Regions from separate parts of the Mycobacterium bourgelatii genome, predicted to be linked through region 1. Evidence: riboswitches for the same ligand, from Rfam matches in the RefSeq annotation. Region 1 holds a riboswitch; the other holds the start of a gene.
What was found. Region 1 has a riboswitch for glycine ahead of gcvT (glycine cleavage system aminomethyltransferase GcvT). Riboswitches for the same ligand answer to the same signal wherever they lie in the genome.
Positions count from the first base shown of each region.

Region 2: linked by a shared signal. The riboswitch ahead of gcvP (aminomethyl-transferring glycine dehydrogenase) and the one ahead of gcvT (glycine cleavage system aminomethyltransferase GcvT) in region 1 are both predicted to bind glycine.

Region 1 is NZ_BLKZ01000002.1:797,372-812,970, forward strand. It holds gene G6N68_RS28640 (L-serine ammonia-lyase) at 1-576, opposite strand, end outside; gene glyA (serine hydroxymethyltransferase) at 573-1,850, opposite strand; gene gcvT (glycine cleavage system aminomethyltransferase GcvT) at 1,850-2,959, opposite strand; glycine riboswitch at 3,255-3,345, opposite strand; gene G6N68_RS28655 (PP2C family protein-serine/threonine phosphatase) at 3,455-4,186, opposite strand; gene mbhE (hydrogen gas-evolving membrane-bound hydrogenase subunit E) at 4,356-6,674, shown strand; gene G6N68_RS28665 (MnhB domain-containing protein) at 6,671-7,162, shown strand; gene G6N68_RS28670 (sodium:proton antiporter) at 7,159-7,545, shown strand; gene G6N68_RS28675 (complex I subunit 5 family protein) at 7,553-8,935, shown strand; gene G6N68_RS28680 (Na+/H+ antiporter subunit E) at 8,936-9,436, shown strand; gene G6N68_RS28685 (monovalent cation/H+ antiporter complex subunit F) at 9,442-9,711, shown strand; gene G6N68_RS28690 (cation:proton antiporter) at 9,741-10,031, shown strand; gene G6N68_RS28695 (TetR/AcrR family transcriptional regulator) at 10,043-10,612, shown strand; gene G6N68_RS28700 (NAD-dependent epimerase/dehydratase family protein) at 10,562-11,569, opposite strand; gene G6N68_RS28705 (Rv1733c family protein) at 11,629-12,192, opposite strand; gene G6N68_RS28710 (NADH:flavin oxidoreductase) at 12,503-13,720, shown strand; gene G6N68_RS28715 (SDR family oxidoreductase) at 13,735-14,574, shown strand; gene G6N68_RS28720 (PucR family transcriptional regulator) at 14,637-15,599, shown strand, end outside.
Region 2 is NZ_BLKZ01000001.1:3,059,635-3,075,233, reverse strand. It holds gene gcvP (aminomethyl-transferring glycine dehydrogenase) at 1-2,025, opposite strand, end outside; glycine riboswitch at 2,060-2,184, opposite strand; glycine riboswitch at 2,187-2,284, opposite strand; gene G6N68_RS13340 (MerR family transcriptional regulator) at 2,350-2,985, opposite strand; gene G6N68_RS13335 (bifunctional nuclease family protein) at 3,268-3,762, opposite strand; gene ftsR (transcriptional regulator FtsR) at 3,879-4,619, opposite strand; gene garA (glycogen accumulation regulator GarA) at 4,616-5,083, opposite strand; gene gcvH (glycine cleavage system protein GcvH) at 5,297-5,701, opposite strand; gene G6N68_RS13315 (DUF881 domain-containing protein) at 5,724-6,620, opposite strand; gene G6N68_RS13310 (small basic family protein) at 6,681-7,013, opposite strand; gene G6N68_RS13305 (DUF881 domain-containing protein) at 7,048-7,971, opposite strand; gene G6N68_RS13300 (CDP-alcohol phosphatidyltransferase family protein) at 7,964-8,599, opposite strand; gene secA2 (accessory Sec system translocase SecA2) at 8,732-11,083, opposite strand; gene G6N68_RS13290 (acetolactate synthase) at 11,203-12,840, opposite strand; gene G6N68_RS13285 (ABC transporter ATP-binding protein/permease) at 13,029-14,954, shown strand; gene G6N68_RS13280 (FAD-binding protein) at 14,951-15,599, opposite strand, start outside.

The sequences.
Region 1 (15,599 bases):
AGCGACCTCGCTGATCGACATGTCGAGCCGCTCGCAGATGTCGAGCAGCTCCTTGCCGGACGAATAGGGCAACACGAAGGGCGACGATTCGTCCCCGCAATAGCCGGCCTCGCCGGTGACGATGAAGCCGCCGCCGACCGAGTAGTACGTCTCGGTGTGCAGGACGCCGCCGTGAGAATCGCTGGCGGTGAACGTCATACCGTTGGGGTGGGTGGGCAACACCACATCGGGATGACGGCCGATATCCTGCTCGGTCAACGGAATCGGCATGACCCCGTAAATCCATGTCTTTCCGGAAGCGGCGATCTCGGCAAGTCGGCGTTCCTTTTCCTCGGTGGTAATCGTTTCTGGCCGAGCGCCTTCCAAGCCGAGCAGGATGGCCGGCATGGTGCCGTGGCCCGCGCCGGTGGCCGCCAGTGATCCGAACAGATCCACCCGTAGCGTGGTGACGGAATGAACCAGCCCGAGGTTGCGCAGGGTGGTGACGAACTCGTTCGCAGCGCGCATCGGACCGACCGTGTGGGAACTGGACGGTCCGATGCCTACGGTGAATAGATCGAAAACGCTGATTGTCACGGCTGTTTCAGGGCAGGGTAGAGCGGGTGGCGCGCGGCCAACTCTTGGACTCGGGTGCGGAGCGGACCCAATTCGTCGTCACTGGTGGCTGTCAGTGCCGAAGCGATGACATCAGCCACGGCGCGGAAGTCGTCGGCCGAGAAGCCTCGTGCGGCCAACGCCGGGGTGCCGATTCGCAACCCCGAGGTCACCATCGGCGGCCGGGGGTCGAATGGCACGGCATTGCGGTTGACCGTGATGTCGACCGCGGCCAGCCGGTCCTCGGCTTGCTGCCCGTCAAGTTGGGCGTGCCGGAGGTCGACCAGAACCAGGTGTACGTCGGTTCCGCCGGTCAACACGGTGATGCCCTGCTCGGCCACATCGGGCTGGGTCAGTCGGTCCGCGAGGATGCGCGCACCTTCCAAGCAACGTCGTTGGCGTTCAACGAATTCGGGTTGTGCTGCCATCTTGAATGCGGTGGCCTTGGCGGCGATGACGTGCTCGAGTGGTCCACCCTGCTGTCCGGGGAACACCGCGGAATTGATTTTCTTGGCGATGGCGGGGTCGTTGGACAAGATGATGCCGCCGCGAGGCCCGCCCAGCGTTTTGTGGGTGGTCGAGGTGACGACGTGGGCGTGCGGTACTGGGCTGGGATGCAGTCCGGCTGCCACCAGACCGGCGAAGTGCGCCATATCGACCATCAACAGCGCATCAACCTCGTCGGCGATTGCGCGGAACCGGGCAAAGTCCAGCCGGCGGGGGTAGGCCGACCAGCCCGCGATGATCAGCTTGGGCCGTTGCGTACGGGCGGCCTCCGCGACCGCATCCATGTCGATGAGGTAGTCCTCTTCGGACACTTCGTAAGCGGCGACGTTGTACAACTTGCCGGAGAAGTTGATGCGCATCCCGTGGGTGAGATGGCCGCCGTGCGCCAGTGACAATCCGAGGATGGTGTCGCCAGGGCTGAGCAGCGCGTGCATGGTGGCGGCATTGGCGGTGGCACCCGAATGTGGTTGCACATTGGCGTATTCGGCGCCGAAGAGGTCCTTGACGCGGTCGATGGCCAGCTGCTCGATGCCGTCGATGAACTGGCAGCCGCCGTAATAGCGGCGGCCGGGGTAGCCTTCGGCGTACTTGTTGGTCAGCACCGACCCCTGGGCCTGCAGCACCGCCAGCGGAGCGTAGTTCTCCGAAGCGATCATCTCGAGACCGTCTTCCTGACGGCCGAGCTCGCTGTCGATCAGGGCGGCGATGTCGGGGTCGAACGTGGCGAGCGGTTGATTCAGCGTGTTCATCAGGATCGGCTCCGTGAGTAGAAGGGGGTCTCGACGACACGAAAGCGCTCGTCGCCGCCCCGAATATCCACGGAGACAACGGAACCGAGTCCAACCGAGCCGGTGGCGACGTAACACAGCGCGACCGGGTGGCCCAGCGTGGGCGACAGCGCGCCAGAGGTGACAGTTCCGATTCGGTGCGCACCGTCCTTCGTGTACACGCCGTATCCCTGGCGCGCGGCCCGCCGCCCGATGCCCTGCAACCCGACGAGATTGCGCAGCGGTCCCCATTTGGCATACTGCGCGAGCGCGTCCCGACCCACGAAGTCTTTGTCGAGTCGCACGGCCTTGCCCAGGCCGGCGTCGTAAGGGGTTGTCTCCGGGGACAATTCGTTACCGTAGAGCGGCATGCCCGCCTCCAGCCGCAAAGTGTCGCGGCAAGCCAGGCCCGCCGGGGCCACCCCATGGTCAGCACCGGCGTCCAGCAGCAGCCACCACAGATCGATGGCGCGGTCGTTGGCAACGTACAGCTCGAAGCCGTCTTCTCCGGTGTATCCGGTGCGGGCCAACAGGATCGGCATGGTGCCGATGCGCAACTCGGTTGCCGCGTAGTACTTGAGTCCGGTCACCGTCCCCACGTCAGTCGGGTCGACGGTCTTGCAGAGCACCCGCTCCGCGACGGGTCCTTGCAGCGCGATGAGCGCCATCTCCGCGGAGCGGTCGGTGATCGTGGCGTCGAACCCGGCCGCTCGCCGGGTGAGTGCGGCGTGCACGACCGCCGTGTTGGCCGCGTTGGCGACCACCAGGAAGCGGTCTGCGGCGAGTCGGTAGGCCACCAGATCGTCGAGCACGCCGCCGTTCTCAGCGCACAGCAGCGAGTACTTGGCTTTGCCGACCTTGACGGGTCCGAACGCGCCGACGAGCGCGTAGTCGAGCACGGCCGCCGCGTCGGGTCCGACGATCTCGATCTCGCCCATGTGGGACAGGTCGAACAACCCGGCGGCCGAGCGGACGGCGTGATGCTCGGTGAGCTCGCTGCCGTACCGCACCGGCATCTGCCAACCGGCGAAGTCGGTGAAGCGGGCCCCGAGTACGCGGTGCACGTCGAGGAGGGGCGATGATGCCCCCATACATGGACTCATTGTCACGGTCATGTCAGCGCCTTGTCTCTGGAAACGTTTGCGGTGAAATAGGTTTGGGTGGAACTTGCTTTGCAGGTCAGTTCGGCGGTCCCGGCAAGGCCGTTGGGAACGTGGGCATGCATGTCGGACACGGGGGCAACTCCGGTTTCAGTGGGCCCGATGACCGGGCTGGGTGCGCCCTCCCCGCTCTGTCCTGAAACCTGAGAGTCTGGGGCCGTGCTTGGCGGCACAGCCGTACACCTTCGGTAAGCCCGGCCAAAGCCGGCCTTGTCTCCAGAGTCGCCTCGGCGCTGCGGTACTTGGGCCTGAGAGATTCCCGGGGAGGATCTTGCTCCTACGGCACCTCGGTGAAGAGGTTCTCCCACGGCGCGTCAACGGCGTCAGATTCACTTGTGTATCGGATACGAATATAGGTTATGTACAGGCGCCATGTCACGGATGCGGTCGTGAGGCGCCCGTCACACCGAAAAGTCAGGCCGCGCGCTAGACGTTGATGACGATGGCGGTGATGTTGTCCGGTCCGCCGGCCTCGTTGGCGGCCGCGACCAGAGCGGTGCAAGCATCCTCGGGTACGGGATGCGACGCCAGTATTCGCTCCAGGGACGGTTTGTCGACCACGCTGTAGAGGCCGTCGCTGCACAGCAGGATCCGATCGCCGGGCTCCAGACCCACCGCAGAGCTATCGGGAAGCGCCCGCGGCAGCATCGCCACATGCCGGGTCAGCGTGTTGCGTGCCGGGTGCCGGTCGGCGTCTGCGACATCGACCTTGCCCGCGTCTATGAGCTCCCGCAGCAGATTGTGATCGCGGGTCAGGCACTGCAGCTCCTGGTCGCGGAGCAGGTATGCGCGGCTGTCGCCCAGATGGGCCACCAGAAGTCGAGACCCCGTGACCACCGCCGCCACCACGGTGCTGGTGGCACCGGCGGCCCGGGGATCGGTGCTTGCATATCCGCGGAAGTCGGCACAGAAATCCTCAATCGCGCGGCCGAGCGCTTCTGGCTCGATTTCGACGACTTCGCCCTCGACGTCGGGTTTGAGATGGCGGGCGACGTACGTCGGCAGCAGTTCGGTTACCAGGGCAGCGGCCAGTTCACCGTCGGTGCTGCCCGCCACTCCATCGGCGACGATGAACAGCGACTGATCGGCATCCGCGGCCCACCGGTCCTGATTGTTGCGTCGATGACGGCCGATGTCGGTGACGCCCGCAAACTCCACAAGGCACAACGTTAAGCCTTCGGCGCCGCTTCACCCGCACATTGGCCATGGTGAGCGACGCCACGGAAGCGACTAGGCTTACTTTTTCCTTGCGCGGGTACTGCTGGGACGCGGCTGTGCAGTGCAATCACCCGCTCGAGAGTGTGTCCGTCTGTCGACGAGGAGCTTTGTGACCACTGCTTCCAGCACAGCGGAAACGCGCGAGACGGACGACCGTCAGCGGATGCCGACAGACTGGCAAGGTTGGACTTCCGCCGCGCTCGCGCTCATCGGGTTCGTCGTGTGTCTGTGGGCCTGGCGCACCGGTGGTGGAACGGTCACGTTGCCATGGGTGCCGTCGCTGGGCCTGCACCTGAGCTTCGCGTTCGACGGACTGGCGGCACTGTATTCGATGTTGGCCTGCGGCATCGGTGCCCTGGTTTTCTGCTACGGCACGGCCTATCTGTCTCTGCACCTGAAGCACAAAGAGCGCCCGGCGCGGGACCGGTGGCAATTCTGGCCGTGGATGGCCCTGTTCGCGGTGGCGATGGTGGGCTTGGCGACGGCGCAGGACCTGGTGCTGCTGTTCTTGTTCTTCGATGTGACCGCGATCTGCTCGTACTTTCTGATCGGCTTCGACCGGGACGAGCCACACGCCCGCCGGGCGGCCCTGATGGCGCTGCTGGTGACCGTGGCCAGCGCCGTCGCCATGCTGATCGCCGCCGTGCTGCTGTACGCGCATTACGGGACCTTTTCGATACCTGACCTGCTCGACCGCATCGAGCCCGGGACGACGGCCACCGTCGCCGGGGCGCTGCTCGCGGTGGCGGCGCTGGCCAAGAGTGCGCAGGTGCCTCTGCATTTCTGGCTGCCCAAGGCGATGGCAGCGCCGACACCGGTCTCGGCCTACCTGCACTCGGCGGCCATGGTCGCCGCGGGGGTGCTCGTTCTGGGCCGGGTGCATCCGTTGCTCGCGCACAGCAAGGTCGTGCTGACCGGCCTATTGGTGGTCGGCGTGGCATCCATCGTGGTCGGCGGCGTCCTCGCGCTCGGCCAGGATGTGCTCAAGCAAGTGCTGGCTTACTCGACGATCTCGCAGTACGGCTACGTGGTGATGCTGTACGGCATCGACGGCGACACTGCGGCCGGTGCGGCGGCCTTCTACGTGCTTGCCCACGGCCTGGCCAAGAGCGCCCTGTTCATGACGGCGGGTGCGGTGACGATGTCGACCGGGGAACAACGCCTGTCTCGCCTCGGCGGCATGGCACGCCACAGACCGCTGCTGGCGGCAGCGGCCCTCATCGCGGCGGCCAACCTGGCTGGGTTGCCCCTGACCGCGGGGTTCTTCAAGGACGAGTTGTTCTTCGAGGCGGAGGCCGGCGCCGGGCCGGTGCTGGCCGGCCTCGCCGTTCTCGCCGCGGGTCTGACGTTGGCCTACATAGGACGGTTCTGGGTGTTGCTGTTCCTGGGCCCGACGCGCACCGAACCCGAGCCGACACCACGCCTGCTGACGGCCCCCGTCGTCGTCTTGGCGGCGGTCGGGGTGCTCGGCGGATTGGTGCCGCAATTGCTCAGCGGTTTGGCCACGGATGCCGGAGCCGTCACCAACGGCGCGCCCATCCAGTTGTCGCCCGCCTACCACCTGGACGCGCGTCCGGCGAACCTGATGGCGCTGAGTGCGTGGGCGTTGGGGTTTTCGCTGCTGGCCGTGCCGCGCCTCCGGGACGCGATCTCGCTCGCCCTGGCGCGGGTGGGCGAACGGGTCGGGCCGCTGCGGATTTACACCCGAAGTCTGCGGGCGCTGGCGCGGCTCTCCGCGGCGATTCACGACTTCGAGGTGCGCGACCTGCGTAGCAGTGTCGCCGCGGTGCTGGTTCCCGCCGGTGTGTTGACCACATTGGCCTTTGCCGTCACGCCGACGGCCGGCGAGTACGTGGTGGGGCGCGTGCGCGGTGTCGACTGGGTGGTCTTGCCATTGCTGGGCCTGGTCATCATCGCGACCCTGGCCACCGCGTGGGCCCGCGCCCGGGTGGGAATGGTGTTGGCGCTGGCGGTGGTCGGCTTCGCTCTGGCAGCCGTGTACGCGCTGCTGGCGGCCCCCGACATCGCATTGGTGGCGGTTCTCGTCGAGACGATGATCACCCTCATCTTCATCGCCGCGTTCGCGCACCTACCGAAGGACGAACCCACCCGCGAACACGGTGGACTCGCTGGGACGTTGGTGCTGCCGCGCAGCGGGCGCCCCCGTCGGCGCTGGCGCAGCGTGTCGGCCGGGATCCTCGCGGGGGTAACCGCCTTCGCCACCGTGTGGGGCTTCCTCTCGTCGCCGACCAGCGCACCGAGTGTGGCCGACGAGTACATCCGTAGCACGCCGAGCGCCCACGGGAAGGACGTCGTCACCGTCATCATCACCGACTTCCGCGGCCTGGACACCCTGGCCGAGATCACGGTGCTGCTCGTCGCCGTCGTCGGTGTGGCAACGCTGCTCAAAGAGGGCAAGCTCTGGTGAGGCGCAAGGACGTGGTGCTGCGGGTCGTGGCGCAAGTGCTGTTGGGCCCGAGTCTCATGGTGGCGGCGGCCCTCATCGTCAAGGGGTACGTCGATGTGGGGGACGGGTTCGCCGCCGGCATGGTCGTCGCCCTGGCTGTGGCGTTGTGTTACGTAGCGCTCGGGGCGCCGACGGCGGAGAGGATGTTGCCGCTGCTGCGCTTCGCGCCGCAAGTGGCCGTCGCGGGTCTGCTGCTCTCGTTGCTCGTGGGTTTCCTTCCGTTGCTTTTTGACAAGCCCTTGTTCAGCCATTTCCCCGCACGCGGTCAGCGGGTTGTGACGATCGGCTCGCTGGAATTGTTCACCCCGCTGCTCTTCGACATCGGGGTCTTCCTGCTCGTCTTCGGGGTGATGGCGATGCTGCTGCACCAGTTCTCTGGCCCCGAACGCCTTGTCACGGAAACCATCGACGACGCAGACGGCGAAGACGGGGAGGGCGGCATCCGATGATGTTCGCGTTCGCGATGACGGCCGCCGTGCTTTTCGGCGGTGGGGCCTACCTGCTGCTGCAACGTGACCTGGTGCGCATGGTCGTGGGCGTCGCCCTCGTGTCGCAGGCCGCCGTGGTGGCGCTGATCGGTGCCAGCCTGACCCGTGGACAGGCGCCCATTTCCCCTGAAGCCGGGGACCCGGTGAGTGACCCTTTGCCGCAGGCGCTGATGCTGACCGCGCTCGTCATCGGGCTCGCCACCCTGGCGTTGCTGCTCGCGCTGGTGCACCGCGCCGTGGTGGTGTTCCGGACCGCGCAGAGCGACGAACTCGCTGCTCAGGAGAGCAGGCACGAAGAGCGGCTGCAGCGTGACCGGCAGCGGGATACCAGTGAGATGACGTGATGCCCTGATGGCGCTGTCGTTGGTTCTGCTTGTGCCCTGGACGGCGGGCACGGTACTCATCGCGCTGGACGGCCGTCGCCGCTATGTCGCCTGGGCCGCCGTCGCAGCGTTGGTCGCCACGTTCATTGCCATCGTCTTTCTCACCTTCGACGTGCTCTCACCCGGACCCGATCAGGTGACGACGGGTGGCTGGCAGGCCGGTGTGGGCATCGTGCTGAATGCCGATGCGCTGGGGATGCTGTTCGCGCTGGTCTCGGTTTTGGTGCTGATCTTTGCGGTTGCCAACGAGGCGATCGTCGGCGTGCACGCCCGGACGTTTCCCGGGCTGGTGGTGCTGCTCGCCGCGGGCTTGACCGGTCTGTTCCTTACCGCTGACGTGTTCAATTTCTACGTCTTCTTCGAGATATCGATGATCGCGTCGTACGCGCTGACCACCTATGGCGGGCTGGCCCGTCAGTTGCGCGCGGCGCTGATCTTTGCCGCAGTGAACCTGCTCGGTTCGTTCGTCTTCTTGATCTCGGTCGCGGGGACGTACCACATCACGGGCGCGCTGGCCATGGCCGACGTCGCGCAGCGGATCCACGACGCCGGCCCGAATGCCACGCTGCTCGTGGCGGTCGGATTCTTCGTTGCCTTCAGCGTCAAGCTCGGCCTCTTCCCTTTCCACTTCTGGCTGCCGACGGTCTACACCGGCACACGCCCGGCCGTCGCCGCCATCCTCAGCGGCGCCGTGTCCAACATCGGCAGCTACGGCCTGCTGCGCTTTGGCGCCGGCCTGTTCCCCGACGAGCTGCGATTTGCCGCGACGGCGATCATCGCGCTGGGCGTCGTATCGATGCTCTACGGCGGCGTCGTGGCGGTGTCACGCGGTGACATCGGCGAGACACTTGCCTACTCGGCCATCGGCCAGGTCGGCTACATGCTCATCGCGTTAGGCATCGGCGGCTCGATCGGACTGGCGGCGGCCGTCGTCTACAGCATTATCAACGCCGTGAACAAGGGGCTGCTGTTCCTGGCTGCGGGGCTGCGGGGGCCCTTGGTGGCGGCGGCATTTGCGATCGGGGCATTCAGCGTCGCCGGCGTGCCTCCGGCCGGCGGATTCATCGCGAAGTTGGAAGTGTTCCGGACCGCCGTCGTCGGGGACCGGCCGCAGCTGGTGGTGCTGCTGGTCGTCGGCAGCGTGCTTTCGCTGGTGTACATGTTTCAGATCTATCAGCGGAAGTTCTGGCGCCCCGACGATGCGCCTGCCGGCGTCGCAGAGCCCAGCGCGCTACCGGCGCGCGCGCTCGTCGCGGTCTTCGCGGTTTTGGTGCTGGCTATTGGCCTGGCGGCAGAACCGTTGCTCAGCATGTGTCAGGACGGCGCCGATGTATTGCTGGGGAGGTTGTAGATGATTAGCCTCGTGGTCCGGGTCGCCGCGCTTACCGCCGTTTACCTGTTGTTCCTGACCAGTGTGGAGCCGGGCGATGTGCTCGTGGGCGTCGGTCTTGCGCTGCTACTCGCACTGGGCGAGGCGCGCGTCCTCGGACCCGAGCGGCGATCTCGGCGGCCGTCGGGTGCGACGACCCTGCGGCGCCTGTCCGGCTTTCCCGCCCTGATCGGTTTCACCCTGGTGGACATGTGCCGTGGGAGCTGGCAGGTGGCAGCCCACTGCCTCGGGCTACGACCCCTGGCCCCGGGATTCGTGACGTTGCCGATCCGCCGAAATGATCCGGCGTCCGCCACGGCCTGGGCGATCCGGGTGGGGCTATCGCCGGATACGGTCGTCGTCGACGTCGACACCGCGAAGGGCGAACTTGTGCTGCATGTGCTGGATGCCACCGACGTAGAGGCCGTGATCAAGGACCAGACCGCTTCCTACCAGCGCGCACAGCGGCGCGCATTCCCCTGATCGCCGTGCCTACCCTGCTGCTCATCGTCGCCGTTGTCTGGACCACGCTGCTGCTCGTGGCCGGGGGCCTGGTGCTGCTGCGAGCACGCGACGTGCACCAGCGAGTAGTCGCCCTCGACCTGCTGGCCGTGCTCGTGGTGTCACTGCTCGCGCTGCTGTGCTACCTGCTGGACAAGTCCTACTACCTGAACGCAGCGGTGGCACTCGCGCTGCTGTCGTTCGTCGCGACGGTCGCCGCGGCCCGATATCTGGGATCCGGAGGGCCGTTCGAATGATCTCGCTAGCTCTCGACATTGTGGGCGGGGTGTTGCTGATCGCGGGGCTCCTGCTGCTGACCATCAGCGTGTACGGCATCATGCGGATGCCCGACACGCAAAGTCAGTTGCATGCCCAAGGTTTGGCCACTGGCCCAGGAGTGATCGTCGTCCTCGCGTCCTCCATCGCGACCGAGAACGCTGCCATCATCTCTATCGCGACTTTGGCGATCGTCTTTATGGTGCTGACCTCGCCCACGGCGGGTCACTCGATTTCCCGTTCCGCCCGCCGCCGCAGTAAAGCCGACGCAGACGATGACCTGACGGATTCGCCGGAATAACAATGGCGGGCGTGCAAAGCAGTAGGTCGGCGGGACGTCCGCGGGACGCGTCGATAGACGAGCGGGTGTTGTCGGTGACCCGTGAGCTGCTCGTGGAGGTCGGTTGGGACGCGCTGAGCATGCGGTTGATCGCCGCAAGATGTGGGGTCAGCCGGTCGAGCCTGGACCGTCGCTGGTCGTCGAAGGCCGAGCTCGTGTTGCACGCCATCCTGGGCGCGACCCCCGATCTTGCGCCGTTCGCGGGTGCGGATCGGTTGGGCTGGGTGGATTGGGTGGTGCGCGGCAGTCAGCAACTTTTCGCCCGTCCCGAGGTGAAAGCCGCCGTTCCGGGACTCTTGCTCGCGATGGGCGAGAACGATGAGCTGCGCAGAAGATTGTGGTCGGACTTCAGTGGACCCGCGGTCGCGTTGTTCAGCGGCGATTCCGACGACACGAGTGATGCCGCACTCGACGCCCGGGCCGTCATCGCGATGGCCGCCGGTGCCGCGCTGTTCCTCACCACGATCGCCGTCGAAGACGACACCGACGCGCTACACGCCCGTGTCGCTGGGTTCCTCACGGACGCGGTGTCCAGGAAATGACGCGATGATCGCGTCGGTTGGCGACCGCCACTGGATTCCAAGGTCCCGAAGGGTGCGGGAATCGTCGGTGGGCGTCGCCGCGGTAAGCAGCAGCGCAGCCTCGTAGCTCAACCCGTCACCCATGGGAACGATGCTGGACAGGGCTTCGGCGATCCTGCTCGCTCCGCGAAACACTGCCGGGTGCAAAGGGATCCGAACGAATCGGCGGCCGGTGCCGTGTTCCAGGGCGTCGATCATTTCGTCGAAAGCCACGAGTACGCCGCCGCAGACATACCGACGTGGCCCGCAGCCCGGCGTCATCAGCGCCGCATGGACGTCGGCGACATCGCGAACGTCGATCATCTGCATACCGCCGCGCAGGCGGGGTGCGACACCGAACCGCACGAGGGGCGCCCAGCCGCGTTCGGTGACACCGGGCGCCGAATGGAATGCGGGTCCGACGACGCTGGATGGATACGTGATGACGACGGGCGCCCCCTCGTCTTGCAACCGTCGCGCGACCCGGTCGGCATACCCCTTGGTCTGCGCGTAGTCGCTGCGGCCGTCCGCCGTCGGCGTATCGGGTCCTATGACGTCGTTCGGCGGCGGGAAGAGGGCGCTGTAACTGCTCACCATGACCACCGGATCGAGACCCGCACCTACCGCGTGGGTGAGCAGGGTTTCGGTGGCGTAAGCGTTGATTTCCCACATCAGGGCGCTGCGGCGACTATCGGTACCGACGACTCCGGCCGCGTGCAGCACCGCGTCACAGCCGTCGAGCAGCGCCTCGATGGTCTGGCACTTTCGCACGTCCCCGGTGTGGAACTCGATGCCACCCGCCGCGGCGAACCGGTCGAGAACCGGCGCGCCTTCGGCGTCCGGCCCGACCAGCAGACGTATCTCGTGCCCCTGAGCCTGTAGCGCGCGCACGCAGTGAGCTCCCACGTATCCGGTTCCACCGGTGACGGCTATCAGCATGGTGTGCATATTACGGTGCCAATGGCACCGAAATCTATACCGGGTTGGCCGCGGATTGGCTAGGGCCGGCTGCTGTGCTCGTTTCCGTCGCTGGCTAACGCGTCGGTTCGCCAGCCGGCGTCGCGGGTGCGCTTGAGCAGCGACCTGGCCCCGAGGAAGGCGACCACCGCGACGGTCGTGACGTTCAGCCAGACCGCCAATGCTACGAACACTGCCACTCGTGCTGCCGGCGTGGCCGGTGGTCCCGCGTAGGAACCGTCCTCGTTCACCAAGATCTCGATCGAGTCGCCGGGCTTGGGTGACGACGGCGCCCTGACCGGGCCCGTGTGTTCCGTCCCAGCTGCGAACCACCGGGCATGAACCCTGGTGAGATCGCTACGAACGGGGTGGTCGATCACCGTGGCGACCACCGAACTTCGGCCTTGGGCCTGCTCAGCGTGGGTGCGGCTGCGGGAGTCGTAGACGGCGGTGCCCACCGCCCCCGCGACCGGCACCGTCAGCAGCGAAACCGCGACGGCCAACACCAGTGCCAGGGCTTCGAGTCGGTCGGCAACGCGGATCAGCGGGTTGCGGCTGAAGAGCACCGTGAACCACCGGGGCGCACGCAGGACGAACGTTTCCATCGCGGGGTCGTGTCCATCCGCGTCGTTGAGGGTGTGGGATATGCACCCGGAATTGCTGTCGGAGGGCCGCCGGCCCCACCTTCGACGAGCCGGCCCCACGTGCGCCGACGAAGGTTTCCGTGGCGGGGTGGTCATCGCAAGGTTTCCTTTCGGCAGGTCGAAATGGCGTCATGCCGCGGCTGACAGTTTCCATGGTGGCCTGGAATGGCAGAGCCGGCTTGCAGCGGCCGAACAACCGCCGCGCCCCGGTTTGTCGAGGTTCGACAGAGATCTGTGCAGCGACCTATCCGCGTGCTAAATTACGGTGCCAATGGCATCGAAAACTGTCTTGACGACGAATCCGACGGCCGCATCGGCCGCGTTCACGCCCGCGACGTTGGGCCCGTTGACGCTGAAGAACCGGTTCATCAAGGCGGCGACTTTCGAGGGTCGGATGCCGCGCGGCGAGGTGACCGACGACCTGATCGACTTCCACGTGGAGGTGGCGCGCGGCGGTGCGGCGATGACGACCGTGGCCTACTGCGCGATCTCACCCGGCGGCCGGGTGCACCGCGACACCATGGTGCTCGACAGTCGGCGGGCGGCGGCGTTGCGTCGGCTGACCGACGCCGTGCACGCCCACGACACGCTGGTGTCCGCCCAGATCGGGCACGCGGGTCTGGTGGCCAACACCCGGTCCAACCGCACCGGCACGCTGGCGCCGTCGACCCGATTCAGCGCTCCGGCGATGGGCCTGGTCCGTGCCGCTACGGCCGAGCAACTCGAGGAAGTTGTCGACGGTTTCGGCGCAGCCGCCCGCAACGCGGTCGACGCGGGCTTCGACGCCATCGAACTTCACCTCGGGCACGGCTACCTGTTGAGTTCGTTCTTCAGCCCAAACCTCAACAAGCGCACCGACCGCTACGGTGGCGACACCGTCCGACGTGCGGAACTGGCACGCCGAGTCGCCGAGCGGGTGCGCCGCGAAGCCGGCGACGGCGTCGCGGTGACCGCGAAATTCAACATGGACGACGGAGTCCGGGGCGGCTTCTGGCTCACCGACAGCCTGCCCACCGCGCGACTGCTGGAATCCGACGGCCACCTCGATGCCCTCGAACTGACCGGAGGCAGTTCCCTGCTGAACCCGATGTACTACTTCCGCGGTGAGGTCCCGATGGCCGAGTTCATCGCCTCCCAGCCCGCCGTCGTCGGGTTGGGACTGCGGGTCATCGGTCGCCGCATGTTCCGCACCTACCCGTTCGAAGAGGCGTACTTCCTGCCGCTGGCCCGCCAGTTCCGTGAGGCGCTGAAGATGCCGTTGATCCTGCTCGGTGGAGTGAACACGATGGACACCGTGGAGACGGCGCTGGGCGAAGGATTCGAATTCGTGGCCATGGCCCGCGCGCTGTTACGCGATCCCGGCCTGATCAACAGGTTCCACGCGGACGTCACCCGGGAAGGGCTCTGCGTGCACTGCACGAAATGCATGGCAACCATCTACAACGGGACCCGGTGCGTGCTGCGCCCAACTCCCGCTGCGGTCGTCTGAGAAGGGCACGACATATGGGTACCTACGCCGTCACCGGAGCGGCATCCGGAATGGGTGCGGCCGCCGCTGCGCGCTTGCGGGCCGCCGGCCACACCGTGATCGGCGTCGATATCAAACAGGCTGATGTCGTTGCGGACCTCTCGACACCGGGCGGACGAACCGACGCCGCGCAACGGGTACTCGCGGCCACCGACGGGCAACTGGACGGCGCCGTTCTCGCCGCCGGTCTGGGCCCCAGCAGCGGCGCCGATCGGCCCCGCCTGATCGCTCAAGTCAACTATCTGGGAGTGGTCGAACCGCTGCAACAGTGGCGACCCGCGCTGGCCGCCGCCGGCAACGCGAAAGTGGTTGTCGTGTCCAGCAATTCGACGACAACTACGCCGCTGGTTCCCAAGCGAACGGTACGGGCGCTGCTCAGCGGCGACGCCGACAAGGCGGTGCGCAGCGTCCGCCTATTCGGCCCGGCGCGGCCCGCCATCATGTATGCCGCCTCGAAGATCGCGGTCAGCCGATGGGTGCGCCGCCACGCCGTGCAACCGGAGTGGGCCAAAGCGGGCATACGTCTCAACGCGCTGGCCCCCGGCGCGGTGTTGACGCCGCTTCTGGAGGAGCAGCTGGCCAGCCCGCGGCAAGGCAAGGCCGTTCAGCGGTTTCCCATCCCCGTCGGGGGCTTCGGCGACCCCGAGCACATCGCCACCTGGGTAGAACTGATGCTGTCCGACGCGGCCGACTTCCTCTGCGGCAGCATCATCTTCGTCGACGGCGGCACCGATGCCCACTTCCGACCCGACGCCTGGCCGCGACCGGTGCCGGCGCGTCAGCTCATCAGCTACCTAAGGCGTTTCCGCGGATAGCCCGACGGCACGACGCGCCGGCTTTCTGATTAGCTGGTGGTAACTCGGCATAGGAGCGGCGCGTGATCACCTTGGACCGTTTGGTCAACGTCCTCGGCAGTTACGGGGTCCGCCTCCGCTGGTCTTCGGTGCCGAGGTCAACCGAACTACGCAACGTGGTGATCCACGAATCGTTTTCCGAGCGTCCCGTATTGGGTGACGTTCTGTTGGCCATTGGGGCCGGCTCGCTGGCGGAGGCGGTGCGCTGGGCCGTGTCCGCCCACGCCGCCGTGGTGTTGATGCGCGACACCAAGGAACCCATCTCGTTCGACGGTGATGCCGGGGTCGGAGCGGTGATGCTGGTCGACGACGCGCTTTCGTGGAGTGAGTTGGCCGCGGTGGTCTACGGGCTGGTATTGGAGGGCCGCGAGACCGAATCGGGTCGTGGCCCAACCGATTTGTTCGCGCTCGCCGACAGTCTGGCCGATGCGATCGGCAGTGCGGTGGTCATTCACGACGAATTGCTCCAGGTGCTGGCATATTCGCGGCACCAATTGCCCGCCGACCCGGCTCGAGTGGAGACGATTTTGGAACGGCAGGTACCCGAGGCCATGCGGGCGTCCTTGCAGGCCCGCGGAGTCTTGGCGCACCTGGCGAACTCCGATGAACCGCTGTTCGTCCCCGCTGACCCCGAACACGGTCTGACCGGCCGCATGGCGGTGGCGGTGCGCTCGGGACGAGAAATCATGGGGTCGGTGTGGGTCGGGTGTACCGCGCCGTTGGACGGAGCCGCGCGCAACGCGCTGGCCGAGAGTGCTCACACGGTGGCCCTGCATCTGCTGCGGTCACGAGCCAGCGCGGACCTGGAACGTCAGGTCGAGTCCGAGCTGGTGATCCGGTCGTTGGAGGGCACCCCGGATGCCGCCACGTTGGTGAGCCGGTTGGGTCTGCCTAACAGCAAACTGCGGGTGATCGCGATTCAAGCCTTCATCGGGCAGGAACGCGACGCCGCTCTGCTGTTGGCGTTCGAGCGCGCGACCGCCGGG
Region 2 (15,599 bases), on a different contig from region 1:
GACCAGCGCGTTGAGGTTGGCGCCGTCGACATAGACCTGCCCGCCGGCGTCGTGCACGGCCGCGCAGATGTCGGCGATGTCGTGCTCGTACACACCGTGGGTGGACGGGTAGGTGATCATCAGCGCCGACAACCGCTCGGCATGTTCGCTGACCTTGGCGCGCAGATCGTCAAGGTTCACGTCACCGTTGTCGTGGCAGGCCACGACGACAACCCGCATTCCGGCCAGCGCGGCCGAGGCGGCGTTGGTCCCGTGCGCACTCGACGGGATCAGGCAGATGTCGCGGTGCGGCTCTCCCCTGCTGGCGTGGTATTCGTGGATCGCCAACAGGCCCGCGTACTCCCCCTGCGAGCCGGCGTTGGGCTGCAGCGAGACGGCGTCGTATCCGGTGATGTGCACCAGCCAGGACTCCAAGTCGGCGATGAGACGGCGCAATCCGGGCGTGTCCGCGGCGGGCGCGAAGGGATGCTGGCGCCCGAACTCCGGCCAGGTGATGGCCTCCATCTCGGCGGCGGCGTTGAGTTTCATCGTGCACGAGCCCAGCGGGATCATGCTGCGGTCCAACGCGATGTCCTTGTCGGACAACTCGCGCAGGTACCGCATCATCGACGTCTCGCTGTGGTAGCGGGTGAACGCGGGATGGGTCAGGAATTCCGACGTCCGCGTCGCAATGTCGACGGGCGTGGGATCGGTGGCGGTGACGCCGAACGCGTCCAGAACCGCCGCCACATGGGCGTCGGTGGTGGCTTCGTCACAGGCGACCGACACGTGATCGGCATCGACGCGCCATAGGTTGATGCCCTGCGCCTTGGCGGCGGCCAGCACCTCGTCGGCGCGGCCCGGCACCCGGGCCAGGACGGTGTCGAAGTACTTGTCGTGCACCAACTCTGTGTTGGGCGCGGAGGCCAGGGCGGCACCGATGGTTTCGGCATGAGAATGCACGCGCCGCGCGATGGCCTTCAGTCCGTCGGCGCCGTGGTAGCTGGCGTACATCGCCGCCATCACCGCCAGCAAGACCTGCGCGGTGCAGATGTTGCTGGTCGCCTTGTCCCGGCGGATGTGCTGTTCGCGGGTCTGCAGGGCCAGCCGATACGCCGGTGTCCCGTCGGCGTCCAGGGAAACGCCGACCAGCCGACCCGGCAGCTGGCGGGCGTGCTTGGCGTGCACGGCCAGGTATCCGGCATGGGGGCCACCGAAACCCGTTGGCACGCCGAACCGTTGCGTGGTGCCGAACACGACGTCAGCGCCGATCTCGCCCGGCGGTGTGATCAGCGTCAGCGCCAACAGGTCGGCGCCGATGGCCACCAGGGCACCGCGCTCGTGGGCCTGCTGCACCAGGGCCGACCAGTCCGTGATCCGGCCGCTGGCGCCGGGCAGCTGGGCGATCACGCCGAAGAATTCTCCGTCGGGCAACCCGTCACGAAGGTCCGCGGTGACGATCTCGATGCCCAACGGCTTGGCCCGGGTCTCCAAAATCGCGGCGGTCTGGGTGAATACGTCGACATCCACGGCCAGTCGGCGGGTCGAGCCGCGCACGGCGCGGTGCATCAGGGTCATGGCCTCGGCAGCCGCGGTGCCCTCGTCCAGCATCGACGCGTTGGCGATCTCGAGGCCGGTGAGGTCGGTGATCATGGTCTGGAAGTTCAGCAGCGCTTCCAGCCGGCCCTGGCTGATCTCGGGCTGGTACGGGGTGTAAGCGGTGTACCAGGCCGGATTTTCCATGATGTTGCGCACCAGCACGGGCGGGGTGAGGGTGTCGTAGTAGCCCTGACCGATCATCGACACGGCCACCGTGTTGGACTCGGCCAAGGCGCGCAACTCGGCGAGCGCCTCGGCCTCACTGGCGGCCGGCGGCAGCTGGTCCAGGCCTGGGGCCGCTCCGGCGTCGGTCAGCTTGTCGAGGATGCCCGTTGGGACCGCCTTGCCGGCGAGCTCGTCGAGCGAGTCAACTCCGATGACCGCGAGCATGGTTTCGATGGCCTGGCCGTCCAGGCCGATGTGGCGCTCCGCGAACTGTTTCGACAACGTGTACTCCTGACACAGGAAGAGGGATCAGCGGCCCTCCCCCTCTGTCTTCACCCGAGCACCGGGCGCCTGAGAGATTCGGCGCCCCGAGTCACGCGGGTGCCTTTCCCCATCGGCGGGCGGGACCCGTATCGGGTCGCCGCCGCTTTCCAGAGGCATCGTTGTCCAGCGCGGTCCGGGTGCCTGAGAGGTTGACGGAGAGGTATTGCTCCTTCGGCGTCCGTGGCTGGCGGCCACGAAACTCTCCCGCGCAAGTGCGATGCGTTGTCTAGTTTACTCGGCCGCGAGCTCTCGGCGCGCGCCGTAGCAGGCTGAGCCGGTCTACTAGCCGATCTTGCGGTCGCGGTGCTTGCGACGCGAAGCCAGTTCGTCCTCCGGGGCGGCTATCGACTCCCCGCCGTCGGCCCGCTCACCGGGGAAGTCGGCGATCACGCCGGTCAGCTCGCGCATCGCGCCCGAGACGGCGATGCCGAACACACCCTGGCCGCCCTGCAACAGGTCGACGACCTCTTCGGCGGAGGTGCACTCGTACACGCTGGTGCCGTCGGAGAACAAGGTGATGTTGGCCAGGTCTTGTACGCCCCGCTGCCGCAGGTGGTCGACCGCAACCCGGATGTTGTGCAACGAGATCCCGGTGTCCAGCAACCGCTTGACGATCTTGAGGACCAGGATGTCCTTGAACGAATAAAGACGTTGGCTGCCGGAGCCGGCCGCGCTGCGAATCGACGGGACAACCAGCGAAGTCCGCGCCCAGTAGTCCAACTGGCGGTAGGTGATGCCGGCGATCTGGCAGGCGCTGGGCCCGCGGTAACCCACCAACTCGTCGGGCACGGAATCGTCGGGGAACAGTCCGGGCTGCACTGCGTCGGTCACCCTGCTGGGTGTGCCGCTGCCACCACCGGGGGCGGCGGCCGCGTCGTCAGCAAGGTCAAGCTGTCCTTGACGTGGCTGCTCGCTCACGGTGCTTCCTCTCGCCGATCGCGCTCTCGTCTAGCTGCGTCACTGGCCGTCCCAACGACCTCGCTTCTCAGGCCCGAGTGCTTGAGAGCATACGCCGTTAGGTTGCCGCCGTAATCCCGGTGATCATCCAACCGTCATCAAAGTATGGCCGCCGCGACCGAAAGCGGGCGCTAAGCGCAAGGCGTGTCGAGGGTCCAGCCTGTGAGATGAGACTCATCCGTAACTTGAGGGTCACTGGACCCATCCGCAACCGTTCGCCGGGTTCGGTGGCTCGCCGGCTAACTAGGTGGCCTTGAAGTCGTCGGGCGAGACGCTGTCGAGAAATTCCTTGAATTTCTCCACCTCGTCCTCCCGCACGGCGCTGCTCTCTTGTTCGTCGGCCTCGTCGGGGATGAGCAGACCGGCCTGGGCCAGTACGGCTTCCTCGACGTAAATCGGCACCCCGACGCGCAGCGCGATCGCCACGGAGTCGGATGGACGTGCGGACACCTTGATGTTGCGGTCGAAGATCAGATCCGCGTAGAAGGTGCCCTCCTGCAGGTCCACGATGCGCACCTCCTTGAGCGAATGCCCAAGGGCTGCAATGACATCCCTGATCAGGTCGTGCGTCAGTGGCCGGGGTGGCTCCACGCCCTGTTGCTCCAGGGCGATCGCTGCGGCCTCCGACTGTCCGATCCAGATCGGTAGGTACCGGTCACCGTTTGTCTCGCGCAGCAACAGCACCGGCTGGTTCTGGGGCTGCTCGACACGAATGCCGACAACACGTACTTCGCCCATCTGCGCCTGCCCTCCGCACATGCCGCCATGTCCGATTTTCACTCAGCACGGCGGCGCGGTGTACCCCAAATCTTCACCGCGTCGCCGACACCAAGCTGTCGATCGAAGTCTAGTCCTCAGCGCTGCAGAAGGTCGCGAACGGCCGATTTGATCAAGGAAGTGTGCAATGTGATAGCGAGCGCGGCAACTTCGCGAGCCAAGTCATCAGCACGGTCACGGGCGCCGGCCTTGTCGGCCTTGACCATCGGGCCGGCGATTTGGGCGATCAGGTCCGACTGACGGTCGGCAGCCGACCGGAAGGCGCGCAGATGCCTGGGCTCGACACCGTATTCCGAGAGCGCGCGGGCACATTGGAGGATCACGACCGTGTGTTCGTCGAAGAAGCCGCCCGGCCCCGTGGTGATCACCCCGGCTCGGAGCAACGCTGTCAGCAGGTCGTCGTCCACCTGGGCGCGTTCCAGCAGGTCTTCGCGACTGAGCCGGATGGCAGTGGACGAGACGGCACCCGCGTCCGCCCCGGCGCTGTCCGCGTCGTCGGTTATCGGCACCAATCTTGGTACGCCGTAAGGAGACGCAGACGGTGGCAACTCGCCGTCCGGCTGGGCGTCAAGCTGGGCCCGGATCACCTTGAGCGGCAGGTAATGATCCCGCTGCGCGGTGAGAATGAAGCGCAGCCGGGCGCAGTCGTATGCGGTGAACCGGCGGTAGCCCGATGCGGCACGCTGTGGCGTGACCAGCCCCTCAGCCTCCAAGAATCGAATCTTGGAGATTGTGACGTCGGGAAAATCCGGTCGCAGCAGTTCCAAGACCGCCCCGATCGACATCCCGGCGACTGCGGGACTATCGGGTGCGCTCACTGGCCTGCGGTGCCCCCGTCGTCGTCGCCCTTGGGCCCGGTCAAGAACACCAGGCGGAACTTGCCGATCTGGACCTCGTCGCCGTTGGCCAGCACGGCCGAATCCACCGGCTCGCGGTTGGCGTAGGTGCCGTTGAGGCTGCCGACGTCCACAACGCTGAACTCGCCGCTCTCCAGCCGGAATTCGGCGTGCCGACGGCTCACGGTGACATCGTCGAGGAAGATGTCGCTGTCGGGATGGCGGCCGGCCGAGGTGACGGCTTGGTCGAGCAGGAATCGGGACCCGGCGTTCGGCCCGCGTTTGACGACCAACAGGGCCGAGCCCGCGGGAAGTCCCTCCACTCCCGAAACGGCACTCTCGGTACCCGCCTGCGCAGGAGCGTCCAGTTCATTGAGGAAGTCGGCGCGGAAGACGGACGTCGTCTCCACAGTGACTTCGTCAGAGGTCTGGTCGTTGTCTGTCACCCGCTGCTCCTCACTGGCCGCTGTGGCGTTCGCTCACCGGGCCATTCGGCCGACTTGCTGACTTCTCGTACTTCCACGTGCTTGTGACGCTAGACCGTACCGGGCACAGCCTGCGACGTGCTCACCACTTGCAGGATCGTAAGCCCGATAGCCTAGCTTCTCCTACCCGCGCTTCCTTCGGTGCTTCGCGATACTTTCGGACCTTAGCAATCGTCATTCGGTCAGCGTTCCGCGGTAGGCCTCCGCGTCGAGCAGCTCCGCGATGGCGGACTCCAGTCCGGCCGCTTCCGGGCCGTCGACCTGTACGTCTACCAGCCAGCCGGCGCTGTACGGGTCGGAGTTCACCAGTTGCGGGTTACCTTCCAGGTCGCCGTTGACCGCAGCGATCGTTCCCGATAGCGGCGCAAAGAGATCCGACACCGACTTGGTCGACTCCACCTCGCCGAAGGCTTCCCCTGCGGTCACCTTGGTGCCCACATCGGGCAACTGCACGAACACCACGTCACCCAGGGCCGACTGCGCGAAATCAGTGATCCCGATCCGCACCGTGTCTTCTGAGGTGCGCCGAACCCACTCGTGTTCGGCGGTGTAGTGCAGATCCGGCGGGATATCGCTCACGGTGCTCCTCAGGCTGATCGGTTCACTTGACGGGCTGAGCGTATTGGTGCGGTTTTGGTTGCCGCAAGGTGGTGACGTCGACACGGTCGGCTTGCTGCACCGACATCCGCCCACCGACGCGTTTGATGCTGTCCTCGGCGCCACCGGGTATGTGCATTGCCGCGGCCAGGGTCGGCGGATCACCAATGGCCAGAATCGAATACGGCGGGGACAGCGACTTGGAGTCGATGATCAGTGCCCCCGGCGACCCGACCACCCAGGTGTCGACTCCCACCCGCACCGACTGCTGTCCGTCATTGATTTCGATGGCTTCGGCGCCGGCGGCCCGCAGTTCGTTGATCACATCCAGCATCGCTTCGGCCGACACCCCGGGGCCTGGGTCGTCGATTTTCACCGTGACGCCCGGCCCAGTGGCGCCCACTGCGCCCACCAGAATGGACAGAGCCGCGAGTTTGGCCTGCGCCCGTTCGATTGCGGCTTGGTCGTTGTTGCCGGATGTCTGAAGCTCGTTGAGGGTGTTTTGCAGTTCGGCGACTTCCGCATTCAGCGTCGCCTCGCGCTGCCGCAATGAATCCAGCAGCACCAACAGATCTGCGGGACGGGCCGTTTCCAGCGAGTCACCGGAGTCGTTCTGACGGACCTGGGTGACGATCGCGACGCCCAAAACCAGACACAGCAACACCGCCAGCGCTCCGAACACCAGGCGTGAGCGACCACCCCGTGACGGTTCCGTCCGCCCGGTGCCTTTGGCGCGGCGGAACGGATTGATTCTGGGACGGGCCCGCTCGGCGGGCAGTTCGTGACGGCCATGGCGCCCGCCGCGGTGAGCCGCGGGCTCGGCAGCCGGCTGGTTCTGTTGTGCCGCGGTGCGATCGGGTTCGTTGGCGCCGCCCGCGTGCCCGTCAACGTCCTGGCTCACGCTGGTCTCACCTCCCTCATGGGTGAAAGGGCGCCCCTCCTCTTCATCGTCCTCACTGCGTCACGCTCCGAACAACCGGCGCCGCAACGCGGCGGCGTTGCCGAAGATGCGGATGCCCAGGACGACGACGATCGCGGTGGACAACTGGGTGCCCACCCCCAATTGGTCGCCGACGTAGACGATCAGCGCCGCCACGAAGACGTTGAAAACGAACGAGACCACGAACACCTTTGGATCGAAGATCTTCTCCAGGTAGGCCCGCAGTCCGCCGAACACCGCGTCGAGCGCGGCGACCACCGCAATCGGCAGGTAGGGCTGGATTACCTCGGGCACGCTGGGGTGGAACACCAGGCCCAGCACGATGCCAATGGCAAGCGCCGCGATTCCGATCATGCCGGTCGGATCTCTCTCACCAGGATTTCCTCCACTAGGAACCAATCTTCTTCGCGAACTTGACATCCCGCACCGTTGCGGCCGGCAGCGTCAGTGCATCACTGGTGGTCACGCTGACCCCCACGCCGTAGGAGACTTCCAGCAGCCGCAGTCGCCGCAGCCCCGGGCTGTCGTCGAAGACGTCCTTCATCGCATTCGGCGGGCCAATCGCGACGATCGTGTATGGGCTGCTGGCCGGATTGTTGTCCACCAGGATCGATCCCCCGGCCTGCCGAATCGTCACGTTCGGCCCGATCCGGGCGCCGTCGACTGCGATCGCTTCGGCCCCGCTGGCCCACAACGAATTGACGACGAGTTGCAAGTCGCGGTCGAGGATGATCTGACGGCTGCCGCTCACCCGCTGTTTGGATGCGTCGGACAGATTGGGTCCAACGCCCGGGTCGGTCACCGTCACCGTCAAGCCGGGGCCGATGATGCGGCTGCTGGCCGCGGCTCGGCTCATCCCGTCCAGCTGCCGGAGCAAACGTTGGCCCTCGATGTCGTCGGCCAGCGCGATTCGTTGCACATCATCGACCTTCGCCGAAAGGACGCTGCGTTGCTGCGCCAGCTTGGCGGCGGCGGCATTGGTCGACCGCACGCTCGCCGCGAGCAGGTGCTGGGCATTGCGCACGCCGGGAGCAACTGAACGGGCTTGCGCCACGGCGGCGGCGAATACCGCGGCGACCAGGGTCGCGGCCAGCGCCTGCCACAGCCAGCCGGTCACGCGGCTGCCCGGAGTCTGGGGTGTGTCCGACTCTTGCCGTTTGGCGGCCGCCGCGGCGTACCCGGGATCGAGGTGCTCCGACAGCAGGGCGCGCAGCAGCGACGGCACCGGGATGTGTTTCGGCCTGGCCGTGACGCGGGCGCTGTAGCCGGCGTTGGGGTCGTAGCCGCCGAGCAGCCGATCCGGTTCAGCCATGCTCACCCGCGTTGGGGGCCGACGGCGGGGTTCGCGGCTTTGTCCGCTTGACGTTGGGCATCTCGCGCATCACCAGTGCCATCTGCACCAGGTAGAGCACGAACGCCCACAGGTACATGTAGAGGCCCCAGATCAGGAATGCCCAGCCGAACCACCCCACGATCCGGCTCCACAGCGCGTCCCCCTGCCCCAGCAGCACCAATGGAAAGCCGGCCATGAGGGCGAACGTCGCGGCCTTGCCTATGTAGGTGACAGGTAGGGCGGTCAGCCCGCGCGTCCATAGCAGCGGCAGGGTCAGCGCCAGCAGGCCGTCGCGGGCCAGCAAGGTGATGATGAACCACCAGGGCGCGATGCCGCTGATCCCGAACACGATGGGGACGGTGACCATGTACAGACGGTCGACCGCAGGATCCAGCAGCGTGCCCAACTTTGACGACTGGTTCAGCAGCCTGGCGATCTTGCCGTCCGCATAATCCGATACCCCGCTGAACATCAGAATCGCCACCGCCCAACCCGTGGCGTGCTCGACGAGCATCAGGTAGATGAACACCGGGATCAGCACGAGGCGCGCGATGCTCAGCACATTGGGCACCGTCAGCACCCGGTTCTGTGCGAGCACAGGCTCCATGAGCGGTGACATTAGCCCGACGACGATGCGGTCCGCACAGCGGACTGTTGAGGAGTTGGGCAATCTGGCCGAGCCCGACGACGATGCGGTCCGCACAGCGGACTGAGGTGGAGCCGGGCAATACTCAGCGACTCAGCGGAATACGCCGGGCAGGCTCAACGTCGAAAGTGTGTCGTCGGCCAGCGGGTTGTCGTTGACCATGTAGGTCCACGTCGAGGTCGGCCGGGCCAGCTTGGAAAGATCCAGGCCAGGTTCCTCTTCGAGGATGTTGGCCGTCTCGAAGGTTTGTTGGGCCGCCTCGATGGCGTCCGCGGCCAGCGATGCGAACGCGTCGACCGCCAGCCGGTGGAATTCGTCGAGCGGGTTCTGTCGACCCAACGCACGCAGATGGATGCTCTCGCGGATGTCGGCCAGGTAGGCCAAGTGGTCGGCCCAGCCCCGGTCGAGGTGGTAGAGCATGATCAGCCGGCAGATCTTTTCCAGGCGCTTCTCCGCTGCGGCCTCGTCCTCTTCCTTCGACAGGACCTCGAGGAGCTTCTTGTACCGCTTGGGCGCCAGGTCTTCGAGCTCTTCGCGGGCCGTTGGGGTACGCAGCAGCGTGTTTCGGCGATCGACGATGATGGCGCGCTGCTGGGCGATCAACTGGTTGTAGCGCCACGTGTTGGCGTGTACGTCCAGCAACCGGCCCTCGGCGACGCGCTGCGCATGGTCGAGCAGGCCGCTGGTCTTGGGGCTGATGATCCGCCCGTCCTCGTCGGTTTCGGTGGGGAGCTTGTTGGGGTCGAGGTTGGCCGCGACGACGTCGTCTTCCCAGCTGGAGAAGAACACCGACGATCCGGGGTCGCCCTGGCGTCCGGCCCGGCCACGCAACTGGTTGTCCAACCGCTCGGTGTTATGCCGGCCGGTGCCCACCACGTGCAGTCCACCCAGTTCGGCGACCCGGTCGTGATCGGCCTCGTCCGAACCGCCCAGCCGGATGTCGGTGCCCCGACCGGCCATCTGCGTGGACACCGTGACCGCCCCGTACTTACCGGCCTCGGCGATGACCTGCGCCTCTTCGGCGTCGTTCTTCGCGTTGAGCACCACCGCCGGCACTCCGCGCCGCAGCAAGCGCTCGTGCAGCTCTTCGGATTCGGCGACGTCGCGGGTGCCGACCAGCACCGGTTGCCCGGTCTCGTGGACCTCGACGATGTGATCCACGATCGCGTCGTTCTTGGCGGCTGCGGTGATGTAGACCCGGTCGGACTCGTCCTCACGGATGTTGGGGGTGTTCGGCGGTATCGGTGAGACACCCAGCTTGTAGAACTGGCGCAGCTGTTCACCGGCGGCCAACGCGGTGCCGGTCATCCCGCACACCGTCGCGTAGCGGTTGATCAGCGCCTGCACCGTGATCGTGTCGAGCACCTCGCCGGTCTCGGTAGTTTCGATGCCCTCCTTTGCCTCGACCGCGGCCTGCAAACCGTCCGGCCAGCGCTGCAGCTGGGCGATGCGGCCCCGCGAGGCGTTGATCAGTTGCACCGCACCGTCGCGGACGATGTAATGCACGTCGCGCTGCAGCAGCACATGGGCATGCAACGCGACATTGACCTCTGTCAGCGTGGTGCCGACGTGTTCCTCGGAGTACAGATCGATGCCGCCCAGCGCCTTTTCGACCTTGCGGGCGCCGGCTTCGGTCAGGTGGACATTGCGGTTGTCGGAGTCCGTGTCGAAATCCTCCCCTGGGGTCAACTGACCGACCAGCTTGATGATCTCGAGCCGCGGCGTCTCCCGGTGCGTGGTCCCGGCCAGCACCAGCGGCACCAGCGCCTCGTCGACCAAGACGGAGTCCGCTTCGTCGATGAGCGCGACGTCCGGTTTGGGTGACACCAGGTCGTCGACGTCTGTGACGAGCTGATCACGCAGGACGTCGAACCCGATCTCGTTCACCGAGGCGTAGGTGACGTTGCAGTTGTACGCCGCCTTGCGGTCCTCACTCGTCGACTCCGCGGTGATCCAGCCGACCGTCAGTCCCAGCGCCTCGATCAGCGGGCCCATCCACTCCGCGTCGCGGCGGGCCAGGTAGTCGTTGATGGTGACGACGTGCACGTGCCGACCCGCCAGCGCATAGCCCGCGGCTGCGATCGCCCCGGCAAGGGTCTTGCCCTCGCCGGTGGCCATTTCGATGACGTCGCCGGCCAGCATGCGCAGGGCGCCGAGTAGCTGCACGTCGAACGGCCGCAGCCCGGTTGTCCGCTCGGCCGCCTCTCGGGCGATGGCGAGGAACTGGGGAATGTCGGAGGAGTTCGCGAGATCGTCGAGGTTGAGCAGTCCCGCCGCCTTGCGCAGCTTCTCGTCGCTGAGGTCGGCGGCCTCTTTGTCGTACTCGGCCGAGGCGGTGACCTCGGCCATCGAGCGGTTCCGGTTCTTTTCCGTGCTGGCGCCGAGGAGTCGCCAGAATCGACTACTCAGGCGGCCGGTTTGAGCGCGAGTGGTCTTAGAAGGCACAGCCCAACGGTACGCGAACCGAAACGGGCGCGAGCGTGCGCGTTTGTCCGCGACACGCCGAACGGCGGGGTACCAACACGCACGCTCGCGGGACAGATCGGCGCGGACCGGCGCGGAACTCAGGCCAAGTTGGATCGGCGCGGATAAGCGACGCTGGGATCGGTGAGCACGTTGACGACGGACGGTATGCCGCTGGCGAAGGCGCGTTCCAGCGCGGGCCGCAACTCGGCCGGGGCCGACACCAACTCGCCGTGCCCACCCAGGGCGCGCACCACCTCGTCGTAGCGGGTCCCCGGGCGCAGTTCGGCCACCACGGAGTAGCCGTACAGCGCCTCCATGGGGTGTTTCTCCAAGCCCCAGATGCCGTTGTTGCCGATCACCGACACGACGGGCACGCCGTGTCGTATCAGCGTGTCCCATTCCATGCCGCTGAACCCGAAGGCGCCGTCGCCCTGCAGCAACACCACTTGGCGGTCGGGTCGCGCCAGCTTGGCGGCCAGGGCGTAGCCGGGACCGGAGCCGAGACAACCGAACGGTCCGCTGTCCAGCCAGCAGCCCGGCTGATAGCTGTCGATCACACGGCCGGCGTAGGACCCGAAATCCCCCGCGTCGATGACGACAACCGCGTCGCGGTCCAGCATCGGCGCCAGTTCGGCGTACACGCGCATCGGGTGCAGCGGGATCCGATCCTCGGCGAGCTCGGCCTTCTCCAGGTCGCGTGCCGCGCGCTCGGCCGTCCGAAGCTCTGCGATCCAGTTCTCATGGTCGGTGGGGCGGGTGCCGGCCAGCGTCGACAGCACGGCGCTCAGGTCCCCGTAGAGGCCAGCCGCTATCGGGCGCGGATGTTGGCGTTCAGGTTGGACGCGGTCCGCCACCACCAGCTGCGTGTCCGGTCCGAAAACCCCGCCGAAGCCGAGGCGGAAATCCATTGGCACACCGACGATCAGCGCGACATCGGCTTCCTTCAACGCCTTGGACCGGGCCCGGGAAAAGGCCAGCGGGTGGTCGGCGGGGACGACGCCGCGCGCCATGCCGTTCATCAGCACCGGGATCCGAAGCTCCTCGGCAAGCCGCAGCAGCGCGGCCTCGGCATGCCCCCACCAAACGTTGGTACCGGCCATGATCACCGGCCGTTGAGCCGACGCCAGCAACTCGGCGGCCTGGTCCAGCGCGGCGCCGTCCGGCGTGGGTGAGGCGGGCGCCTCGCTCAGGGCGCCGGGCTGGCCGTCGTCTTGGGCCATGGAGAACACGTGGTCCATCGGGAAATCGACGAAGGCGACGCCCGACGGCGCTCCAACCGCCGCCCGCAAAGCCTCGTCGACCAGCCGGCCGGCGTCCTCGCCCGACTGTGCCGTGGCGGCAAAGCGAGCCAGCGGTGCCACGAATGGCACGTGATCGATCTCCTGCAGCGAACCCATGCCCCAGCGCTGGGCCGGGGCCCGGCCGCCCAGCACCACCAGCGGCGACTGGTTCTGCTGCGCCGCTGCCATCGCGCTCATTCCGTTGGTGACGCCGGGACCCGCCGTCAGCGCGGCCACGCCCGGCACCCTGGTCACCTTCGACCAGCCCTCGGCGGCAAAGGCTGCGGTCTGTTCGTGACGGGTATCGATCAGCCGGATGTGCTCGTCCCGGCAGCCGTCGTACAGGGAGAACAAGTGCCCGCCCGAAAGCGTGAAAACCGTGTCGATGCCGCTCGCCTTGAGCCGACGGGCGATGAGCCGGCCGGCGTGAATGGTCGTCGGAGCGTCGATGCTCATGGTGGGCAGCTTAATCACACCGCCGTTGCCCGCCGCACCGCCGAGCCGCTGACCCGGTCGGTGCCTTCAGCGAATTGCGTTGCACTGCAGAGGGTTAAGCCGATCAGCTGAGCTATCCGCGGTTGCTCGCGACACAGAGTTGGACCCTTAGCCACGCTTGCGGCCGATGCGCGGGGTACCTTGCCGGAATGAATCCGGACATGTTCATCTCCACGCGGGACTGGGGCAGCGAACTCTGGAATTCGCTGGAGTGGCTCGCTCAGGCGTGGGCTATCGCGGCGGTGAGCACCATGGTCATCCTGGTGCTGATCCACCGATTCACCACTTGGGGCAAACAGTTCTGGCGTGTCACCAGTGGCTACTTCCTGGGCCGCGAGAGCATTCCGGTCTGGATCTGGCTTGGGGTGCTGCTGCTGTCGGTGGTCGCGGGAGTTCGCATCGATGTGCTGCTCTCCTACCAGGGCCGCGACATGATGAACAGCTTTCAAGCGGTTGCAGCGGGCCTGGGCAACCACGACGAGGCCGTCCGAAATTCCGGGAAAGTCGGCTTCTGGTTCTCCATCGGCATTTTCAGCATCCTGGCCACCATCCATGTCGCACGCATCATGCTCGATCTGTTCCTGATGCAGCGGTTCATGCTGAGGTGGCGCGCCTGGTTGACCGATCGGCTCACCGACGACTGGCTCGACGGCAAGGCTTACTACCGGGCCCGCTTCATCGACGACACGATCGACAACCCTGACCAGCGCATCCAGACCGACGTCGACATCTTCACCACCGGCGTCGGTCCATTGCCGAATACCCCGGGCAACTACACCAAGACCACACTGCTGTTCGGCGGGATCGAAGCCATCACCTCGATGATTTCGTTTACCGGGATTCTGTGGGGCCTATCCGGCACGCTCACCCTGCCCGTCATCGGCCTCTCACTACCGCGGGCAATGTTCTGGATCTTGTTGACCTACGTGCTGCTCGCCACCATTTTTGCGTTCTGGATCGGCCGACCAATCATCTGGCTGGCCTTCAACAACGAAAAATTCAACGCCGCATTCCGGTATGCGCTGGTGCGGCTGCGTGATGCCTCAGAGGCCGTCGCGTTCTACCGCGGCGAACTGGCTGAGCGCACCGGGTTGCGGCGGCTGTTCGAGCCGGTCGTTTCCAACTACAAGCGCTACATCAACCGGATGATCGGGTTCTACGGCTGGAACGTCTCGGTGAGCCAGATCATCACGGTGGTGCCGTTCATCCTCCAGTTCCCGCGGTTTCTGGCCGGCGAGATCAAACTTGGCGCCATGTCGCAGTCCGCGTCGGCGTTCGGCAGTATCCAGGCCGGGCTGTCGTTCTTCCGGAACGCCTACGACTCGTTCGCCGGCTACCGGGCCGCAATCATCCGTCTGCACGGCCTCGTCGTCGCCAACGAAGAAGGCAGAGCGCTGCCCGAAGTCACCACGAACCCGGGTATCGATGGAGCTGTCGTGCTCGACGATGTCGAGGTCCGCACCCCGGACGGACGGCAGCTCATCAGACCGCTGGACATGCGCCTCGAGGTCGGTGACACCCTGGTGGTCACCGGTCCGTCCGGTAGCGGCAAGACCACCCTGCTGCGCAGCCTGGCCGAGCTGTGGCCGTTCTGCTCCGGGACGCTGACCCGCCCGTGCGGCCCCAACGAGACGATGTTCCTCTCCCAGATGCCGTACGTGCCGCTCGGCGATCTGCGTGCGGTGGTGTCGTACCCGGCGAAAGAAAACACGATCGACGACGACACCTTGAGAAGCACACTGCGAAAGGTCGCGCTCCCCCATCTGGTCGACCGGTTGGACGATGTGCTCGACTGGGCGAAGGTCCTCTCCCCCGGCGAGCAACAGCGGATCGCGTTCGCGCGCATACTCTTAACGCGCCCCAAGGTCATCTTCTTCGACGAGTCGACCTCCGCGCTCGACGAGGGTCTCGAGTTCATGCTTTATTCACTCGTCCGCACGGAGCTGCCGGACACCATCCTGGTCAGTGTGAGCCACCGCAGCACCGTCGAGCAGCACCACACTCACGAACTCCACCTGCTCGGAGACGGCGAGTGGCGGCTGGGCAGGCTGGAGAAAGAACCCGCGCAGGTCTAGGTCGCTTTGGCCGCAGCCTTGGCCGCCGCGTGCGATCCGGCGCGGCGGCCGAAGAACGACCCCTCCCCCAACTGCGTGCCGCTGGCGTACCCCTTGCCGTCCTGAGCGAGGTTGGAAGCACATGCCCCGGCGGCGTACAGTCCCGGCACCACCGACCCGTCCTCGCGCAGCACTTCGCCATCCAGCGACACCCTCAGGCCGCCAAGGGTGAATCCCGAGTACATTGCCCGCCCCAGCGAGAGGTCGAACACCGCCCATGGCCCTTTGTCCTGTGCCGCAACGTATTCCGGCTGTTTGTGAAAGTCGGGGTCCTCGCCTCTGGCGGCGAACTCGTTGTAGCGGTCCAACGTGGCCGCGACGTTTCCGGCGGGAATGTCCAGTGCGGTTTCCAATTCGGCGATCGTCTCGTAGCCATCGAGGAAGCGGATGAGTGGCATCTCAGGCATCTGCATGTGTGCTTCGTCGACGATCAGGTAAGCCGTTTGGTCCGGCTGCTCCAACACGAAAGCCGAAGTGCGCGAATGGTAGGAGTCTTCGGCGACGAAGCGCTTGCCTTCCTTGTTGACGATCACCCCGGTCAGCAGGATTTCTGGTGGATAGGCCGCCGCGGTGATGAACAACTCGTCCATGTTTTCGGTGGCCCCA